DNA from 4 places in the Pseudomonas iranensis genome. Region 2 is predicted to be linked to each of the others. Evidence: predicted binding sites of a transcription regulator. Region 2 holds the regulator's gene; each other region holds the start of a gene.
What was found. Region 2 encodes sigma-54, which starts transcription at its own class of promoters, with help from an activator protein. Its sites were predicted from a motif close to ANTGGCATNNANNTTGCTNT; they were not measured.

Region 1 (5,223 bases), 2.5 Mb from region 2:
TGCCGACGAATTCAGGTTGATGCTCGAGGTCACCGCCGAAGTGGATTTCGGCGCGAGGTTCGAAGTATCGATCTTCAAATCGGTCAGCACACCGTTGATGATCTTGCCATTGGCATCCACACCGTAACCCTGCAGACGCGAGGTGTAGTCGGTATTGGTAATGAAACCTTGGTCGTCGACCTTGAACGTACCGGCACGGGTGTACGAGATTGAGCCGTTGTTGCTCATGGTGAAGAAGCCGGAACCGTTGATGCCCATGTCCAGCACGTTGCCAGTGTTGTTGATGTCACCCTGGGTGAACTGCTGGGAAACGTTGGCCAGGCGCACGCCGTTGCCGATCACTTTGGTACCGGTACCCAAACGAGTGGCCGAGTACACGTCTGCGAATTCTGCCCGCGAGGATTTGAAACCGGCGGTGGCGACGTTGGCGATGTTGTTGCCGGTTACGTCGAGTTGTTTGTTGGCGGCATAGAGACCGCTAAGGCCGATGTTAAAAGACATGTTCCACTCCTTCGTGCCGGGTTAGTCGGCTCTATATACCAATGGTTTGTACTTTGGACAGGGCAACGGTGCCCTTGCCGGCCAGGTTGAGCATCAGCTCGCCACCGGTCTGGCTGATCGTCACGCTGTTGACGGTCGCTGGCAGGTAGGTCGCCAGATCGGTCGCGGTGCCGTTGATCGGGGCGTTGGCCTTGAACGTGTAAGTGCCGACCGGAACCACGGTGCCGGCTGTGTCCTTGCCGTCCCAAGTGAAGCTGGCATCGCCGGCAGCGCGGCTGCCCAGGTCGATGGTGCGCACGGTTTTGCCGTCCTTGTCGGTGATGGTCACGGTGCCGCCGGCAATCGACGACGGCACGGTGACCGAACCGGTCAGGCCTTTGCTCGGGTCATCGAGCTGGGCGGTGTTGGTCTGCACGATCACGTTGCGACCGACCAGCGACGACGCTTGCAATGCCTGCGACGAGTTGTAGTTGCCGGCAAGGCCGCTGACGGTGGAGTTCAGCGTGGTAATGCCTTCAAGGCTGCTGAACTGCGCCAGTTGCGCAACGAACGCGCTGTTGTCCTGCGGGTCGAGCGGGTTCTGGTTTTTCAGCTGGGTGACCAGCAGTTGCAGGAAAGCATCCTTGCCCAGCGCCTGGCCGCCGGTGGCACTGTTGGTCGCCGAAGCGATGCCGCCTGACGTAGTGCTGCTGGCCTTCTTCGATGAGTTGGCCAAGATGTCGTTCATGCTCAGGCTGCTGGTGGTATCCGTAACGCTCATGGCAGTCGCCCCTTATTACTGACCGAGGGTCAGTACCTTCTGCATCATGGTTTTGGCGGTGTTCATCATTTCCGCGTTGGTCTGGAACGAGCGGCTCGCGGAAATCATGTCAGCCATTTCTTCCACCACGTTGACGTTCGGGTAGTAGACGTAGCCCTTGGCGTCGGCGGCCGGATGGTTCGGCTCGTAGCGCGCTTCGAGGTTGCTCTGGTCTTCGACAACGCCGAGTACCTGCACGCCCTGCCCGGCCGCGTCCTGGTTCTGGAACAGCGAATTGCTGCCGCCGGCCTGGCCGCCCTGGAACATGGTGGCGAATACCGGATGGCGCGCGCGGTAGGTCTGGTCGATGCTCGACGAAACGGTTTCGGCGTTGGCGATGTTCGAGGCCACGGTGTTCAGGCGTGTGGTCTGCGCGCTCATGCCGCTGCCGGCAATGTTGAAAACGCTGGACAGGGACATGGATTATTCTCCGCGCAGGGCTGACACCAGCCCTTTGAATTTGCTGTTGAGCAAGGTGAAGCTGGCCTGGAAGCCGACGGCGTTTTCCGCGTAGTTCGACTGTTCCAGTTGAGCGTCGACGGTGTTCTGGTCGATCGAAGGCTGCATCGGCGTGCGATACATCAGCGACTCGTCGCCATTGCCCAGCCCTTCAGCCTCGATGTGCCGGCTGTTGGTCATGTTCAGGGCAAAGTGGCCGCCGGTCTTGGTCTTCTCGGTCTGTGCTTCGAGCACTTTGGAGAAATCCAGATCCCGCGCCTTGTAGTTCGGGGTGTCGGCGTTGGCGATGTTGTTGGCCAGTACTTCGGCACGCTGGGCGCGGAAGCCCAATGCCTTTTCGTGAATGCCCAGCGCTTTGTCGAAGCTGATGCTCATGTCGGGAACCTTCAGGTGACCGGTTTTTCGTAACTGAGCTTTAGCAAGCGCCGTGCCAAATGGAAGAACCCCCGTATTCCGGGGCTTTGCGCCAAACAGGCTAAGCGGCAATGCCAGAAAAGCGGCAACCGGTTACCGCCGGATGCCGCTTTTCTGCCGCTTGCCGTCCTTGCCAGGTCAGCGCAGATCCCTGTGGGAGCGAGCCTGCTCGCGAAGGCGGCGTGTCAGGCGCCAACTGTCTTATGGACAGACCGCTTTCGCGAGCAGGCTCGCTCCCACAGGGGGTTCGTGGTGTTCGTGGAAATAATTCGGGCACAAAAAAACGGCAGGCCTTTTGGGGCCTCCCGTTTTTTGTACCGCCGCAAACCGCTTACTTCGCCTTGTAAATAATCCCCGGGCTGCACTGAACCATCTGGTAATGATCCGGCAAACCGTTCAGCGCTTCCGAAGCGCCAAGGAACAGATATCCGCCCGGCTTCAACGTGCTGTGAATGCGCAACAGGATGTCTTTCTTCACTTCGGCAGAGAAGTAGATCAGCACGTTGCGACAGAACACGATGTCGAACTTGCCCAGCGCTGCGTAACTGTCGAGCAGGTTGAACGAGCGGAATTCCACCCGGCTCTTGATCGGCGCCTTGACCACCCAGCGCCCCGGCCCTTTCGGGTCGAAGTAGCGTTGCAGGCGTTCCGGCGACAGACCGCGACCGATCGCCAGGCTGTCGTACTCGCCGGTCTTGCAGTTGTTGAGCATCAGGCCCGACAGATCAGTGGCAACGATCTGCACACCCATCTTCAACTGACCCAGGTTGCTGCGCTCGAACTCGTCGATCGACATCGACAGCGAGTACGGTTCCTGTCCCGACGAGCAGGCCGCCGACCAGATCCGCAGACGCTGGTTGGGGCTGGCCTTGATCGCTTCCGGCAGTACCTTGTTCTTCAAGACTTCAAACGGATAGGTGTCGCGAAACCACAGGGTTTCGTTGGTCGTCATGGCATCGACCACCTGCTCGCGCAAACCGCTGCGCGGCTGGGTCTGGATGCGCTGTACCAGCTCACCCAGGGACTTGATGCCTTGCTGCTCCATCAGTTTGTTGAGACGGCTCGAGACCAGATACTGCTTGTTTTCACCGAGCAGAATGCCACAGGCTTTTTCCAGGAAGACCCGGAACTGTTCGAAATCCAAATTACCCGTAGACAATGATGCCGCCTCTTAAATCGTGTTGACCGCCAGGGGCAGAAGGCCCCTAGCTGATATCTGCTGCTTTGATCCGGTCGACTACCCGGGATGCGAGGTCATCAGGACGGAATTTGGCCAGGAAGTCATCAGCACCGACTTTCTTCACCATCGCCTGATTGAATACCCCCGACAACGAAGTATGCAGGATGATATGGAGCTTTTGCATGCGTGCGTCGCCGCGGATTTCCGCCGTCAGGGTGTACCCGTCCATCTCCGGCATCTCGATGTCGGAAATCATCATCAGGAACTCTTCTTCCGGCTTCTTGCCCTCGTCGACCAGCTTGCGCAGGTAATCCAGCGCCTGCTTGCCGTCGTTCAGCGCCACCACTTCGACACCGATGGTCTGCAGACAACGGGTGACCTGCTTGCGCGCCACCGACGAGTCATCGACCGTCAGCACCCGCAGCGACAATGCCTTGGTCTGCGTCTCGACATCGACCACGCCCACCGAAATCGCTTCCGGCGTCGGCGCGACTTCGGCCAGTACCTTCTCGACGTCGATGATTTCGACCAACTGATTGTCGACCCGGGTCACAGCGGTCAGGTAGTGATCGCGACCGGTACCCTTGGGTGGCGGATGGATCTCTTCCCAGTTCATGTTGACGATGCGCTCCACCGAGCGGACCAGGAAACCCTGGGTCTTGGTGTTGTACTCCGTGATGATCACGAACGGACTGTTCTTGTCTTTCAACGCACCGGAGCCCGTTGCCATTGCCAGATCCAGGATCGGAATGGTCGCTCCCCGTATATTCGCTACCCCGCACACGACAGGACTGGATTTGGGCATCAACGTCAGGGACGGGCATTGCAACACTTCCCGTACCTTGAACACGTTGATCCCGTAGAGCTGCGGCCCGTCGAGACGGAACAACAGCAGCTCGAGGCGATTCTGCCCTACCAGTTGCGTGCGCTGGTTCACCGAATCCATTACACCAGCCATGCCCAGACTCCTACACCAACGCCAAGTGTTGTTGCGACGCACATTCATTGCTAAACGGCACGGCGCTTGCTTTTTAACTCGTATGAACGCTCAAACGACATTTTCCCGACGCCTGACATCCTCCCTTCGCAAAGGGCTTTGCGCGGTGTCCGCCGTTTGCTGCTTGCTTGCTGGCAGTCCTGCCCATGCAGATGCGGTTACCTTGCCTGATATGCTTATCGGCGTGACTCAGGGCTTTCTTGAATTCACCGTAGAAGACTATTTGGCTTCCAGTCAAACCGAAGGCCGCTACGAAATCGAAGTCAACCAGCTCGACCCGCGCATGCGCATGCCCATGTGTGACAAGGAATTGACAGCCACGCTGGAGAGCCCGGCACGCCCGCTGGGCCGCGTCACGGTGAAGGTTCGCTGCGAAGGCAGTTCGCCCTGGACGGTGTTCGTACCCGCTCAAGTCCGCCTGTTTCGCGAGATCGTGACGACCACTCGTCCGCTGAAACGCGCCGGCATTATCGAGCCGCAGGATGTGACCTTGCGCGAGCGCGACGTCAGCACGATCAACCAGGGTTTCCTGACCTCGGTCGACGAAGCGATCGGGCAGAAACTTACCCGACCAACGGTCGCCGATCAGGTCATCACACTGGTGCATCTGGAACAGGCCGAAGTGGTGCGCAAGGGTGACCAGGTGGTGATCACTGCGCGCAGCGGCACCCTTGCGGTACGCATGCCGGGAGAAGCGCTCTCCAATGGCGGCATGAAAGAACAGATTCGAGTAAAAAACCTTAATTCTCAAAGAGTTATCAAGGCGCAGGTGATTGCGCCGGGACAGGTCGAAGTGGCCATGTAAAAGCCTTGTGGAGAAAACTGGCGCCGATCCCGTCGCTTCCCTAAACTGTGCCGCAGCAGGTCTCGCAA
Region 2 (5,223 bases):
CACCCAGGGCGAAAAAATCGTCTACGACACCGTGAAGAAACTGGCCAGCGCCGGTCGCGCCACGGGCAGCAAGGTCACCGAATCGCGTCCGCGCATCGACATGGTGATCCAGCCGAAGAAGAAAACCGAAGAGAAATCCCAGTAATGGCAACTCTGAAAGCTCAGCACCTGGCCAAGGCCTATAAAAGCCGCCAGGTCGTGCGTGACGTCAGCCTGTCGATCGACAGCGGGCAGATCGTCGGCTTGCTCGGCCCGAACGGCGCCGGCAAGACCACGTGCTTCTACATGATCGTCGGCCTGGTGCAGGCGGATCAGGGCCGCGTGCTGATCGATGATCTGGACGTCAGCCATCAGCCTATGCACGGCCGCGCCAAGGCCGGTATCGGCTATCTGCCGCAAGAAGCGTCGATCTTCCGCAAACTGTCGGTCGCCGACAACATCATGGCGATCCTCGAGACACGCCCGGAGCTCGACAAGGCCGGTCGTCGCAAGGAGCTGGAAAGCCTGCTGCAGGAATTCCACATCAGCCACATCCGCGACAACCTCGGCATGAGCCTGTCCGGTGGTGAGCGCCGCCGGGTGGAAATCGCTCGTGCCCTGGCCACTGCGCCGAAATTCATCCTGCTCGACGAACCGTTCGCCGGTGTCGACCCGATCTCGGTCGGCGACATCAAGCAGATCATCCATCACCTCAAGGCCAAGGGCATCGGTGTGCTGATCACCGACCACAACGTCCGTGAAACCCTGGATATCTGCGAAACCGCTTACATCGTCAACGACGGTCAACTGATCGCCGAAGGTGATGCCGAAACCATCCTGGCCAACGATCTGGTCAAGGAAGTGTATCTGGGTCACGAGTTCCGCCTGTAAGCGCGACAGCGCTGTATCGATTCAAGGCGCATTTATCCGCTTTAATTGTTACAGCGCTCTAGGCAAACACTTCAGTTTCAGGCATATAATTTGCTTAAGTTTGGCGCTTCGGCGCCCTGTAGTGGATGGCGCAAAGCGCCGGCGAATAAGGTGTTAAGCCCCTGCCATGAAACCATCGCTAGTCTTGAGAATGGGCCAGCAGCTGACGATGACACCGCAGCTGCAACAGGCCATCCGCCTGCTCCAATTGTCGACCCTGGACCTGCAACAGGAGATCCAGGAGGCTCTGGAATCCAATCCGATGCTCGAGCGCCAGGAAGAAGGCGACGACTTCGACAACGCCGATCCTCTGGCCGACAACGCCGAACAGAAGCCCGCCGAAATCCAGGAACCCTCCTACCAGGAAACCGCCCCGACGGTGGACAACCTCGAGGATGGCGAATGGAACGAGCGCATCCCCAACGAACTGCCAGTAGATACCGCCTGGGAAGACGTCTACCAGACCAGCGCCAGTAGCCTGCCGAGCAGCGATGACGATGAGTGGGATTTCACCACCCGCACGTCCGCCGGCGAGAGCCTGCAGAGCCATCTGCTCTGGCAACTGAACCTGGCGCCGATGTCCGACACCGATCGCCTGATCGCCGTCACCCTGATCGACTGCATCAACAATCAGGGCTATCTGGACGAAACACTCGAAGAAATTCTTGAAGCGTTCGATCCTGAACTGGACATCGAGCTCGACGAGATCGAAGCCGTCCTGCATCGCATCCAGCAATTCGAGCCCGCCGGTATCGGCGCCCGCAACCTCAGCGAATGCCTGCTGCTGCAACTTCGCCAGTTGCCAGCCAAAACACCGTGGTTGGCCGAGGCCAAGCGCCTCGTCGCCGATTACATCGACCTGCTCGGCAGCCGCGATTACAGCCAGTTGATGCGCCGGATGAAGCTCAAGGAAGACGAGCTGCGCCAGGTCATCGAACTGGTGCAGAGTCTCAATCCGCGTCCGGGCTCGCAGATCGAGTCGACCGAAGCCGAATACGTCATTCCCGATGTGATCGTGCGCAAGGACAACGAGCGCTGGCTGGTCGAGCTGAACCAGGAATCGGTGCCCCGCCTTCGCGTCAACGCCCAATACGCCGGTTTTGTGAAGCGTGCCGACACCAGCGCCGACAACACCTTCATGCGTAATCAATTGCAGGAAGCCCGCTGGTTCATCAAGAGCCTGCAGAGCCGCAACGAAACCCTGATGAAAGTGGCCACGCAGATCGTCGAACATCAGCGCGGTTTCCTCGAATACGGCGACGAAGCGATGAAGCCGTTGGTATTGCATGACATCGCCGAAGCGGTCGGCATGCACGAATCGACGATTTCCCGGGTGACCACGCAAAAATTCATGCATACCCCGCGCGGTATTTATGAGCTGAAATACTTTTTCTCCAGCCACGTCAGCACCGCCGAAGGCGGCGAATGCTCGTCCACGGCGATCCGCGCGATCATCAAAAAACTGGTCGCTGCGGAAAATCAGAAAAAGCCGTTGAGTGACAGCAAGATCGCTGGTTTACTGGAGGCACAAGGCATTCAGGTGGCTCGCCGCACCGTCGCCAAGTACCGCGAATCCCTCGGAATCGCGCCTTCGAGCGAACGCAAGCGGTTGATGTAAGCCACGTTACAGCGTTCCAGTGGCAGGCTTTTCGGCCTGCCGCTTTATGCACTGGCAACGAAGGAGAAGCTGTATGCAAGTCAACATCAGTGGACACCAACTGGAAGTGACCCAACCTCTGCGTTCCTACATCGAGGAAAAACTCCAACGACTGGAGCGACATTTCGACAAGATCACCAACGTGCAGGTCACGATGTGCGTCGAAAAGCTGAAGCAGAAGATCGAAGCCACCTTGCATATCCCCGGCAGCGAAGTGGTCGCCAACGCAGAAGATACCGACATGTATGCTGCGATCGACTCACTCACCGACAAGCTGGATCGCCAACTCAAAAAGCATAAGGAAAAGACCCAGAGCCTCCTCCAGGGCGCGACCGGTCGTTAACACCCCTATCCCATGATCCGACTTGAAACCATCCTGACCCCCGGCCGTTCCCAAGTGAACGCGCCGGGCGGCAGCAAGAAAAAAGCCCTCGAACAGATTGCCAACCTGATCCACCGCGAAGTACCGGATCTGGCGATGCAGGATGTCTTCGAGGCGCTGATCGCCCGTGAAAAACTCGGTTCCACCGGTTTTGGCAACGGCATCGCCATTCCCCACTGCCGCCTCAAGGGCTGCGCGGGGCCAGTGAGTGCCCTGTTGCACCTCGAAGCCCCGATCGATTTCGACGCCATCGACGGCGCCCCGGTGGACCTGCTGTTCGTGCTGCTGGTCCCGGAAGCCGCGACCGATGCGCATCTGGAATTACTGCGCCAGATCGCCAGCATGCTCGACCGCAAGGAAGTGCGCGAAAAACTGCGCAGCGCTCCGAGCAACGAAGCCTTGTACCAGGTTGTAGTGGACGAGCAGAACGGGCACTAATCATGCGTTTGATCATTGTCAGTGGCCGTTCGGGCTCGGGTAAAAGTACCGCCCTGAATGTCCTTGAGGACAACGGCTACTACTGCATCGACAATCTGCCGGCCGGTTTGCTGCCGGAACTGGCCGAGCGTGCGCTGATTCACACGGAGCTGGCGCAGCCGCTGGTCGCCGTGTCGATCGATGCACGCAACCTGCCCAGCCATCTGTCACGCTTTCCCGAATTGCTCGAAGACGTGCGTGCCAAGCATATCAAGTGCGATGTGTTGTACCTGGACGCCGACGAAGAAACCTTGCTCAAGCGTTTTTCCGAGACCCGTCGTCGTCACCCGCTGAGCAACGCCAATCGCTCGCTGGCCGAGGCGATTCACGATGAAACCGCCCTGCTCGGCCCGATCGCCGATCTGGCTGACCTGAAAATCAACACCACCAGCCTGAATCTGTATCAACTGCGCGATACCCTGAAGTTGCGCCTGTTGAATCAGCCTGAGCCCGGCACGGCGTTTCTGGTTGAGTCATTTGGCTTCAAGCGCGGCATGCCGGTCGATGCCGATCTGGTCTTCGATGTGCGCTGCCTGCCCAATCCGTACTGGAAACCGGAGCTGCGCGCGCAATCGGGCCTTGATGCACCGGTGGCCGAGTATCTGGCGCAGCAGCCGGATGTCGAAGAAATGTATCAGGACATCTACGCCTACCTGAACAAGTGGCTGCCACGTTTCGCCGCCAGCAACCGCGCCTACGTGACCATTGCCATCGGCTGCACCGGCGGGCACCACCGCTCCGTCTACCTGACCGAACGTCTGGGCCAGGCCCTGCAGAAAACCCTGAAGAACGTCCAGGTTCGCCACCGCGACCTCACCTAAAGGATTCACACCGCGATGCCTGCTCGTGAAATCGAAATCATCAATAAGCTGGGTCTGCATGCTCGGGCATCGGCCAAATTCGTCGGCGTGGCCGGTCAGTATCCAGACTGCACGATCCGGGTGGGACGCAGCCCTGAAACGACTGTCGACGGCAAGAGCATCATGGCGATGATGATGCTCGCCGCCGGCAAGGGCACCAAAATTTATTTGAGTACCGAAGGCGAACAGGCTCAGGAAGCCATGGACGCTTTGGTGCAGCTGATCAACAATTACTTCGATGAAGGTGGTTGAAAGTCAAAAGCAAAAAGATCGCAGCCTTCGGCAGCTCCTACATTGGAATGCGTTCTCATGTAGGAGCTGCCGAAGGCTGCGATCTTTTGATCCTCTTTCACCCCAACGCCGTATCCATCACCATCATCAGACAAAACCCGATCAGCAAACCGAGGCTCGCCAGCTTGTCATGCCCATGACGACGCGACTCCGGAATCACTTCGTGGGTCACCACCAGCAACATCGCCCCGGCCGCCAATGCCAGCCCCAGCGGCAACAGCACTTGAGCCAGACTCACCAGCCATGCGCATAACAGTGCAAATACCGGTTCGACCAGCCCAGACGCCGCGCCAATCAAAAATGCCCTGACCCGCGACATTCCCGCCCCGGCCAGCACCAACGCAATCACCAGCCCTTCCGGCACATCCTGCAACGCAATGCCCATCGCCAGACTGTCGGCGTCCGCCATCCCGCCGCCGGCAGACACGCCGACCGCCATGCCTTCCGGAATGTTGTGCGCGATGATGGCGAACACGAACAGCCAGATTCGTGGTGGAATCACCGGATGCTCCAGCGTGCCGACGAGCATCTGCGGCGAGGCACCGGAAACGCGCCGATCCACCAGATACAGACCGAACGCGCCGAGCAGGATGCCGAAGCAGATCAGGCCACTGGCGGCCCACGGCGTAAGACCAAGACTCTCCGCC
Region 3 (5,223 bases), 1.9 Mb from region 2:
CGTGGCGAGTGCCGAAAAACGCTGCCACCAGCGCAAAAAGAATCGCCCACCACCACTGCTGCATGAATTCCGACAGGCTGATGATCATCAGGGTGAAGCCCGGCAGTTCGGCGCCGAACCCGGAGAATACCGACTGGAACTGCGGCACCACCTTGACCAGCAGAATGCCGGTCACCACCGCCGCCACCAGCACCACTGCAGTAGGGTAAGTCATGGCTTTCTTGATCTTGGCCTTGAGCGCTTCGCTTTTTTCCTTATAGGTCGCCACTCGTTCGAGCAACGTGTCGAGAGCACCGGACTGTTCGCCGGCGTCGACCAGGTTGCAGTACAACTCGTCGAAGTATTGCGGTTTCTTGCGCAGGGCCGTGGCGAAGCTGTTACCGGCCGCGACCTCCTGTTTGACCTCGTCGACCAGTTTGCGCATGGCCGGGTTTTCGAAGCCTTCACCGATGATGTCGAAGGACTGCAATAGCGGCACGCCGGCCTTCATCATGGTCGCCATCTGCCGGGTGAACAAGGCGATGTCCTGCGGTTTGATGCGTTTGCCCAAGGTCAGCAGGGAGGCGGACTTCTTGCGCACCTTGCCCGGGTTGATCCCCTGTTTGCGCAGCTGCGCCTTGATCAGTGCGGGGTTCTGCCCGCTCAACTCGCCGCTGACTTTACTGCCTTTGCGGTCGGTGCCTTCCCAGGCGTAAACGCTGACTTTCGCTGCCTTGACCGCCATGTTCAATCCTTGGTGACCCGGTTGATTTCCTCAAGGCTGGTGATGCCTTGCATCGCCTTGTGCAGCCCGGAAGTGCGCAGATCGGCGAAGCCGTCGCGGCGCATCTGAATGTCGATTTCCAGCGAATTGCCTTCCGCCATGATCAACCGTTGCAGGTCCGGTGTGTTCTTTACCACTTCATAAATCCCCACGCGTCCTTTGTAACCGCCGTTGCAGTGATCGCAACCGACCGGCTCGTAGATCGTGAAATGGCCGATGCGTTCCTCGGGGAAGCCTTCCTTGAGCAAGGTTTCGTGCGGGATTTCCAGCGGCCGCTTGCAGTGCGCGCACAATTTGCGCGCCAGACGCTGGGCGATGATCAGGCTGACCGAGGTGGCAATGTTGAAACCGGGAATGCCCATGTTGTGCAGGCGCGTGAGGGTTTCCGCCGCGCTGTTGGTGTGCAGGGTCGACAGCACCAGGTGGCCGGTCTGCGCGGCCTTGATCGCGATCTCGGCGGTTTCCAGATCGCGGATCTCGCCGACCATGATCACATCCGGGTCTTGACGCAGAAACGAGCGCAGCGCCTGGGCAAAGTCCAGCCCTTGGCGGGGATTGACGTTGACCTGATTGATGCCTTCCATGTTGATTTCCACCGGGTCTTCGGCGGTGGAAATATTGATGTCGACGGTGTTGAGGATGTTCAGCCCGGTGTACAGCGACACGGTTTTACCGGAACCGGTGGGGCCAGTGACCAGAATCATCCCTTGCGGCTGTTTCAGCGCGGCCAGGTACAAGGCCTTTTGCTCGGCTTCGTAACCCAAGGCGTCGATGCCCATTTGTGCACTGGACGGGTCGAGAATCCGGATCACCACTTTTTCGCCCCACAGGGTCGGCAAGGTGTTGACGCGAAAATCGATGGATTTGCTTTTCGACAGGCGCATCTTGATCCGCCCGTCCTGGGGTTTGCGTCGTTCGGAAATATCCAGACTGGCCATGACCTTCAGGCGAGCGGCAATACGCCCGGCCAACTGGATCGGCGGCTTGGCCACCTCGCGCAGCATGCCGTCGGTGCGCATGCGCACCCGGTAGTTTTTTTCGTAGGGTTCGAAGTGCAGGTCGGAAGAGCCGCTCTTGATCGCATCGAGCAGCATCTTGTGCACAAAACGTACGACCGGGGCGTCGTCGGCATCGAGGCCGCCGATCACGTCCTGTTTGTTGTCATCGATGGACTCGACGTCGAGGCCGTCGAGATCGACATCGGCCATTTCTTCCAGACCCGAGGCGTGGCTGTCGAAGAACTTGTCGATGGCGTCGCTGAGCTTGTCGTCCTCGACCAGAATCGCCTCGGTGCTCAGGCCGGTGCTGAACTGGATGTCGCTGATCGCCTGCTGATTGCTCGGGTCGGAAAGGCCCACGAACAATTTGTTGCCGCGCCGCCACAAGGGCAGGGCGCAGTGCTGACGAACCAGTTTTTCACTGACCAGGCCCTTGGGCTGAGTCTCCTTGTCGAGGCAGCTGAGATCGAGCAGGGCCATGCCGAAATGTTCGGAAGCGATCTCGGCAATTTGCCGGCTATTGACCAGTTTGTTGTGTACCAGGTAATTGACCAGCGAGACGCGATTGCGCTGGGCCTGCGCCCAGGATTGCCGGGCACTTGTTTCCGTGAGCAGTTCGGCCTGGACCAATTGCTTGGCCAGACCGCTCAGAGCGATGTCATTCATGGGGATTCCGCACGCTTGCCGTTCATGACTTATAGCCTAGTCAAGTGACAGCGCCAAACACGGCCGGTGCAGGTGACAAAAAGTGTCAGATAGTGCGGTTGCGGGTTGTAGGAAACGGCGCAGAAAATCGCGCGCGCCCAGCAGGCGGGGCCTGAAAGGCGTTGGCATGGGCTGTGCTGAGCCTTGTTCAGATCATGAGATTTCGACTCATGCATGGAGCGTGTCTATGAAAAAACAACAAGGTTTCACATTGATCGAGCTGCTGATCGTCGTGGCGATCATCGGCATTCTGGCGACTATCGCCCTGCCTCAGTATTCGAAGTATCAGGCGCGGTCGAAGGTTACGGCGGGGTTGGCGGAGATTAGTGCATTGAAAGTGCCGTTCGAGGACACGATCAATCAAGGCACAGCTCCAACTCTGGCCAACGTTGCCAATGGTGCGACTACTACCTCCAACTGTACGTTGGCAGTTACAGGCACAGCCGCGACTGGCGAAGGCACGCTTACCTGTACCCTGCTCAATGCACCAGGTCCGGTGTTAGGTAAAACCATTACGCTTTCTCGTTCCGGGGCGGCGACGGGGAATACCTCCGGTGTTTGGACGTGTGCGACGACGGTCAACTCTGATTATTCTCCGCGCGGTTGCACGGCCAGCGGTACGTAATCACAAAGGTGAATAATCAGAATGCCCCGCACTGCGGGGCATTTTCATATCCCGACACTTCACAAAAGCTCCAATAATTTCAGCAGCTTATGAACTTTCCAGAAAACCGCAACTTGCATGCGAAGATTGGGCGAGTCATGCATTTTGCATGAAAACGAAAATAGCCTGTTTTCGTAACTCGTTGTTTTTAAACGAATTGGCATGCCAGAAAAAGTTGGCACAGCGTTCGCAATATCTCCGGTAACCCTGCTGACAAGCGTTACAGCAGACTTCCAGTAAAAACAGGAGTTACTCGTATGAAGAAGTTCGCTATCACTGCCGCTGCTACCGCTCTGACCCTGACCATGGCTGGTGGCGCTTTCGCCCAGTCCGCTCAGGCTACCCAAGCGCCGATGGTTCTGGCTGCCGGTGAAGTTACCGAAATGAAACAAGATACCAGCGACACCTGGATCACCACCAAGGTCAAAGCTGACCTGGTTACCGAAAAAGGCATTCCAGGCACCGACATCAAAGTCGAAACCAACAAGGGTGTAGTTTCCCTGTCGTCGACCACTGCGGTAACCGAGTCGCAGAAAGAAGTCGCCGTAGGCATTGCCAAGAAAATCAAAGGCGTTAAAGCGGTCTCCGCTGACGGCCTGAAAGCCGAGTAAGGCAAGACTTCTCGCCTGAACCGGGAGAAGACGCGACAGACGGGCCGAGCAATACGTCTGCCGCAACTTTAGAGTTCATGCGAACGGTCACACGGATGTGACCATTACAGGCCCCGGCACTTGTGTCGGGGCCTGTTCTATTTTGGGCAATACCAATGTGGGAGCGAGCCTGCTCGCGAATGCGTAGTGTCAGCCGACAAGTTCGTCAGTAGACAGACCGTATTCGCGAGCAGGCTCGCTCCCACAGGGTGAATTTCGTAAGGCTTAGTTACCGCGTTTGCTGTTGATCTGCCGCAGGCGATTGCCTTCGAAGCGCAGGTATTGATACATGCCGTTGTTCGGGCCGTAGGTCCATTCCTCGACCTGAAACTCTTCGCGGCGATTGGCACTGCGCTTGTAGCCGAGCACGTCGCGACTGACCGGCTCGCCGCATTTTTGCTGCACCTCGCTGGCGCGGTCGCCGAGGCTGATCAACTGGCTGCCGCAGCGCAATGTATCCGAAGCCGACGCGTGGCCGGCGGCGCAGGTCAGAGCGAGCACAGCCAGCCAGTTACGCACGGTCATTCTGCATCCAGGTGCATTTGCGTGACCACGCGGCCATCGCTTTCGGCCTCGCCGAGGTTGGCGTCGATGAAGTACACGCGGTCATCTTCCAGCTTGCCCTTGTCGACCAGGTAATCCTTGATGGTGCTGGCGCGATCCTGGCCCAACTGTCGCAACAGCACCTCGCTGCCGCTCCAGAACGCGATCACGCCTTGGCGCATTTTTGCCGTGCGTTCTTCCTTGCCCAGGTCTTTCCATTCTGCCGGTGGCTGGGTTTTCAGGCGGGTGCGGTAAATCCCTTCGAGCAATGCGCCTTTCTCGCCTTCGGGTACTTGCAGCAGCGAGGCCTGGGCCGGGACTTTGTCGCCACGGCGCTGGAGCATCTTGTAGTAGTTGTATTGGTATTCGCGTTCCAGACGTTGCTCGGCGAGCAGTGGCCCATCACTGCTCTTCGCGGCAGTGCCTTCGATTTCCAGGCGCAGCGCCGGACGTTCCTTGAGCGCTTGCGACAGTTTCACCAGCGCCGCTTCGGCGTCTTTGCTCAGATCGCTGGAGCCCGGCGCGAAGGACACCGTGCCGAGGTCTTCGGAGCCGCCGCCACTGACCAGCCCGCCGATCATCTTGAACGGCGCGGCGGCGGCTTTGACGATCAGGTTGCGAAGGGTCTGCCAGACGATCGGCATCACGCTGAACTGTGGATTATTCAGGTCGCCGGTCACCGGTAATTCGATGGAGATCTTGCCGTCGACGTCCTTGAGCAGGGCGATCGCCAGTTTCAGCGGCAGACTCACTGCATCAGGGCTGTCGACCTTCTCGCCCAGTTGCAGCTGCTCGACGACGACTTTGTTCTCGGCTTTCAGTTGGCCCTTGGTGATCAGGTAGTGCAGATCGAGGTTGAGCCGGCCCTTGCGGATGCGGTAGCCGGCGAACTTGCCGGAG
Region 4 (5,223 bases), 720 kb from region 2:
ATGGGCCCTATACCGCTGCGCCGGGTGGGCCGCTCAAGCATATTGCATTGCTCGTGACTTCCGGCAGCAATACGCCAGTTGTCGATGCTCATGTCAGTCTGACGATTCCGGACGGCTTCAAATACGCCAATGGTCTCAGTGGCAAGCGCGACTTTATCACCGACGATGACGGCATTCTTCGCGTCGGCGGCATCACAGGCGCGCCTGTGCCCGGTCCCTACACCTTGATCGCTTCCAGTGGTGATAAGACCGCCAAGGCAGATGTGACGGTTACTGGGTTGGCACAGATCGCTGATATCCCCCTCTAAGGTTCTCACAGAGCAATGGAGATCAGCCCGGACGGTACCCGATTGTATAAGCTATGGTCTCCAAACGTTTTCGGTGATTGATACGGCTACAAATGAAACTCTGGCGGATATCCCGCTCGGTTTTAACCCGGCTGAGATAGCTATCAGCACTGACGGTACCCGTGCTTATGTCGTCAGCTTTGATCGACCAACTGTCTCGGTGATTGATACGGCGACGCACCGGGTCTTGAGAAGTTTCGCCACTGTGACCGAGTCGAGAGGGGTTGCTGTCAGCCTGGACGGAACCCTGATTTATGTCGGCAATTATTCAAGCGACACGGTTTCCGTTATTGAAACCGCTACGGGGCGGACCCTGACGACGATCCCGACCGGCACGAACGCGGAAAAGGTGGTCCGCAGCCCGGATGGCAAATGGGTTTACGTTGGCAACCTGAGAGCCGAAACGGTTTCTGTAATCGACACAGCGACGAATCGAGTCGAGGCGAATATCGAGGTTGGAGACAGTCCGAACGGTATGGCCTTCAGCCCCGACGGCGCTTGGGTCTGTGTCGGCGTTATGGCGACATTGTCTCGGTGATCAATACGGCGACAAAGAAAGTAGAGAACACCATTGAAGTGGGAGAGTGGCCGAGCCACATCGTTTTTAAGCCGGATGGCAATGTCTTTTTCGTCACCAACCAGATCAGTCAAACGCTCTCAGTGATCGATACGGCGACGAGTGACGTCAGGAGTATTCCTTTGCAATTCAAACCTCATACGATCGTCGCCAGCTTGGATGGTAGCCGCCTTTATGTCGGCGCCGCTGATAGAGGTTTGATTTCAGTGATGAAAATTTAGTCTGGATCGTTCCCACGCGCGGCAAAGGCATGTATCCAGGAAGATTCAGCGCTCGGCTCTGGATGGGGCGCGGAGCGTCCCGGGCTGCATTCCCACGCGGGAGCGTGGGAACGATCATTGGGCCGACCTACTGCGGCAACTCCAGATTATCCAGCACCCGATTCACCGCCAATTCCCCGAGCATGAACAGTTGCGCGATGCCCATCAGCGTTCGGCGCTGGGATGGTTTCACCAGTCCGGCGAATTCCTGGGCGATGGTTTTGGCCGAGGCGAGGGTTTCGCAGGCGTTGGCCAGCAGGTCTTCGTTTTTTGTGTCGGCGGTGACGGCGTACATGGCGCGGGGGCTGAACGGCGGTGGGGTGGAGCCGGGCGGGCAGAGGTAGTGGTCGAGGGCGCGGTCGGCGGCTTGGTGGAGTTTTTTTGAATCGAGGGATTCGTAGGGGGAGGTGGGGTCGGATTCGGGTGGGTTGGGTGTTGGTTTGATCATGGTGAAGCTCCTTTGAAGTGGAGCCGCTACAACCTGTCGCTAAACAGGACGGGTGGCGGCTGTACGCGGGTTAGCGAACCGGTCAAAGGCACCCGGCAGACCCGAAGGTCTCCCGCATACAGCCACCATGACGAAATCGCGAACATACAGATCCGCAACGAAGCCTGGAACGCTGATGCACCTTTGACATGAGTTCGAGTCGCTAAACCCGATCGCTGATTCGTCAGCGACCGGACCACAATAGAACCCGGGCCCCAGGTGCACAAGCCGGCGGATTCTGGCTTGGCTGTAGGCAATGGCGCAAGGATTTGTAGCCTTGAGACCGTGTCTGCAGGTGTCTTTTAAACGGCTTCGTTTAAATCGAAAAAAATGCGCCGTATTCGAAGGCCTCTTCGCGTGCAGGCTCGCTCCCACAGGGGCCGTATTCCAAATGTCCGATTGGGAATGCATTCAAACTGTGGGAGCGAGCCTGCTCGCGAAGGGGCCAGCCCAATCAGCCGACAATCCCAAGTAAAACCGCTCTATTTCATTCCCCGGCAAAAGTTGGAAAGCTTCTTGCAATAGCCGCCCTGCGTCCGTTCGGGGCGTCAAAAGTTTGCTTTAAAGGAACGGGGAAAACCGGTGGATCGCACTCAGTTATTCAATACAGCACGCACCAACGTTGCCGACCTCAGTCGAGGCAATCTGGGCGTGCCGTTGCTGCTGCTGGTCATGCTGGCGATGATGATGTTGCCGGTACCGCCGTTCCTGCTCGACGTCTTCTTTACCTTCAACATCGCTCTGTCGATCGTCGTCCTGCTGGTCTGCGTGTATGCGCTGCGGCCGCTGGATTTCGCGGTGTTCCCGACCATTCTGCTGGTGGCGACGCTGCTGCGTCTGGCGTTGAACGTGGCCTCGACGCGGGTGGTGATGCTCCACGGTCAGGACGGCCACGCCGCCGCCGGTAAGGTGATTCAGGCCTTCGGTGAGGTGGTGATCGGCGGTAACTACGTGGTCGGTATCGTGGTCTTCGCGATCCTCATGATCATCAACTTCGTCGTGGTGACCAAGGGTGCCGGGCGGATTTCGGAGGTGAGCGCGCGTTTCACCCTCGATGCGATGCCTGGCAAACAAATGGCGATCGACGCCGACCTCAACGCCGGCCTGATCGACCAGAATCAAGCCAAGTCGCGCCGTCAGGAAGTCGCCCAGGAGGCGGAGTTCTACGGTTCGATGGACGGTGCCAGCAAGTTCGTCCGTGGTGACGCGATCGCCGGCCTGCTGATTCTGTTCATCAACCTTATCGGCGGCATGGCGGTTGGTATCTTCCAGCACGGCATGAGCTTCGGCGATGCGGGCAAGGTTTACGCCTTGCTGACCATCGGTGACGGTTTAGTGGCGCAATTGCCATCACTGTTGTTATCTACAGCAGCGGCGATCATGGTGACCCGTGCTTCCGGCTCGGAAGACATGGGCAAGCAGATCAACCGCCAGATGTTCGCCTCGCCGAAAGCGCTGGCCGTGGCCGCTGGTTTGATGGCGGTGATGGGCCTGGTGCCAGGCATGCCGCACTTCTCCTTCCTGAGCATGGCGGCGCTGGCTGCGGGCGGCGCATACCTGTTCTGGAAGAAGCAGAACGTCGCCAAGGTTGTGGCGCTGGAAGAGGTCAAGCGTCAGCAGGAACTGCTGCCGTCGCCAGCCCGGGCCATGGAAACCAAAGAGCTGGGCTGGGACGACGTCACACCGATCGACATGATCGGCCTCGAAGTCGGCTATCGCCTGATTCCGCTGGTGGACCGCAATCAGGGTGGACAATTGCTCGCGCGGATCAAGGGTGTGCGCAAGAAGCTCTCGCAGGATCTGGGCTTTTTGATGCCGACCGTGCACATCCGCGACAACCTCGATCTGGCGCCGAGCGCTTACCGCCTGACGCTGATGGGCGTGATCCTCGCCGAGGCCGAGATCTACCCGGATCGCGAACTGGCGATCAACCCGGGCCAGGTCTACGGTTCGCTCAACGGTATCAACGCCAAAGATCCGGCTTTTGGCCTGGAGGCGGTGTGGATCGAAATCAGCCAGCGTGCGCAGGCGCAATCGCTCGGCTACACCGTGGTCGATGCGAGCACCGTGGTCGCCACGCACTTGAACCAGATTCTGTACAAGCACTCCAGTGAGCTGATCGGCCACGAGGAAGTGCAGCAACTCATGCAATTGCTGGCCAAGAGCTCGCCGAAACTGGCGGAAGAGCTGGTGCCGGGCGTGGTTTCGCTGTCGCAGTTGCTCAAGGTCCTGCAAGCGCTGCTCGCCGAGCACGTGCCGGTGCGCGACATTCGCAGCATTGCCGAGGCGATCGCGAACAACGCTGCCAAGAGTCAAGATACCGCCGCGCTGGTCGCCGCTGTGCGGGTCGGCGTATCCCGTGCAATCGTCCAAAGCATTGTAGGCACTGAGTCCGAGCTGCCTGTAATCACATTGGAACCAAGGTTGGAACAGATATTGCTCAATAGTCTGCAGAAGGCAGGACAAGGCTCGGAAGAGGGCGTTCTGCTGGAGCCGAGCATGGCCGAGAAGCTGCAGCGTTCGTTGATCGAAGCGGCCCAGCGTCAGGAAATGCAAGGCCAACCGGTGATCCTGCTGGTGGCAGGCCCGATTCGCGCGATGCTCTCGCGCTTCGGCCGCCTCGCAGTGCCAGGCCTGCATGTGCTGGCCTACCAGGAAGTACCGGACAACAAGCAAGTGACCATCGTTGCGACAGTAGGGCCCAACGGCTGAGGTAGTGGTTTATGCAAGTTAAGCGTTTTTTCGCCGCCGATATGCGTCAGGCCATGAAGCTGGTTCGCGATGAGCTGGGCGCTGATGCCGCCATCATCGGCAACCGCCGCATTGCCGGCGGCGTCGAGTTGACGGCGGCTCTGGATTACAAACTGTCGGCGCTGGCGCCACGGGTTCCGAACATGGAACTCGAAGACGAGCTGCGCAAGACCCAGTCGCGCATCGTCACCGCCCAGGCCGAGCTGAGCCTGCGTGGCGAAGCCGACGGCAACACCAATCAGCAGTTGTTCGCCGGGCTGCCGTTGACCGCAGGCCTGCCGCTGACTGCTGCCGAACCGCTGAGCGAGCCGACCTACGCCGCACCGACGCGCCCGGCCGCAGCGCCTGCGCAGGCCTCGGCGGGTGTCGATCCGCGTGCGCTGGATTCGATGCGTTTTGAATTGAACAGCCTGCGCGAGCTGATGGAAGTGCAGCTCGGCACCCTGGCCTGGAATCAGTTGCAAGGCAGCCGTCCGGCCCAGGCCAATCTGTATCGCCGTCTGCAGCGCATCGGCCTGTCCGGCCCGCTGTCGCGCGATCTGCTGGCGATGATCACCGATATCGAAGAACCCCGTCAGGCCTGGCGCATGCTGCTCGCGCACCTGGCGCGGATGATTGCCGTACCGGAAGTCGAGCCGCTGGAAGAGGGCGGTGTGATTGCCATGGTCGGCCCCGCCGGCATGGGCAAGACCACCACGCTGGCCAAGCTCGCCGCGCGTTACGTGCTCAAGTACGGCGCGCAGAACGTCGCACTGGTGAGCATGGACAGCTTCCGCATCGGCGCGCAGGAACAATTGAAAA

Region 1: a site for sigma-54 is predicted at 2,175-2,194, ahead of flgB (flagellar basal body rod protein FlgB). Genes of this name have one in related genera too.
Region 3: a site for sigma-54 is predicted at 2,588-2,607, ahead of HU724_RS24060 (pilin). Genes of this name have one in related genera too.
Region 4: a site for sigma-54 is predicted at 2,175-2,194, ahead of flhA (flagellar biosynthesis protein FlhA). Genes of this name have one in related genera too.

Annotation. Positions count from the first base shown of each region.
Region 1 covers NZ_CP077092.1:4,732,053-4,737,275, forward strand. Annotated here, with positions in the region: gene flgE (flagellar hook protein FlgE) at 1-501, opposite strand, end outside; gene flgD (flagellar hook assembly protein FlgD) at 533-1,261, opposite strand; gene flgC (flagellar basal body rod protein FlgC) at 1,277-1,720, opposite strand; gene flgB (flagellar basal body rod protein FlgB) at 1,724-2,134, opposite strand; gene cheR (protein-glutamate O-methyltransferase CheR) at 2,505-3,332, opposite strand; gene HU724_RS21280 (chemotaxis protein CheV) at 3,379-4,311, opposite strand; gene flgA (flagellar basal body P-ring formation chaperone FlgA) at 4,394-5,155, shown strand.
Region 2 covers NZ_CP077092.1:1,187,430-1,192,652, reverse strand. Annotated here, with positions in the region: gene lptA (lipopolysaccharide transport periplasmic protein LptA) at 1-145, shown strand, start outside; gene lptB (LPS export ABC transporter ATP-binding protein) at 145-870, shown strand; gene HU724_RS05190 (RNA polymerase factor sigma-54) at 1,037-2,527, shown strand; gene hpf (ribosome hibernation-promoting factor, HPF/YfiA family) at 2,601-2,909, shown strand; gene ptsN (PTS IIA-like nitrogen regulatory protein PtsN) at 2,922-3,386, shown strand; gene rapZ (RNase adapter RapZ) at 3,389-4,246, shown strand; gene HU724_RS05170 (HPr family phosphocarrier protein) at 4,262-4,537, shown strand; gene HU724_RS05165 (ZIP family metal transporter) at 4,635-5,223, opposite strand, start outside.
Region 3 covers NZ_CP077092.1:5,346,064-5,351,286, reverse strand. Annotated here, with positions in the region: gene HU724_RS24070 (type II secretion system F family protein) at 1-724, opposite strand, end outside; gene pilB (type IV-A pilus assembly ATPase PilB) at 727-2,427, opposite strand; gene HU724_RS24060 (pilin) at 2,654-3,091, shown strand; gene HU724_RS24055 (BON domain-containing protein) at 3,388-3,741, shown strand; gene HU724_RS24050 (DUF2845 domain-containing protein) at 4,006-4,305, opposite strand; gene HU724_RS24045 (DUF748 domain-containing protein) at 4,302-5,223, opposite strand, start outside.
Region 4 covers NZ_CP077092.1:1,907,399-1,912,621, forward strand. Annotated here, with positions in the region: gene HU724_RS08450 (hypothetical protein) at 1-308, shown strand, start outside; gene HU724_RS08455 (cytochrome D1 domain-containing protein) at 382-885, shown strand; gene HU724_RS27735 (YncE family protein) at 882-1,145, shown strand; gene HU724_RS08465 (DUF6124 family protein) at 1,273-1,632, opposite strand; gene flhA (flagellar biosynthesis protein FlhA) at 2,254-4,383, shown strand; gene flhF (flagellar biosynthesis GTPase FlhF) at 4,395-5,223, shown strand, end outside.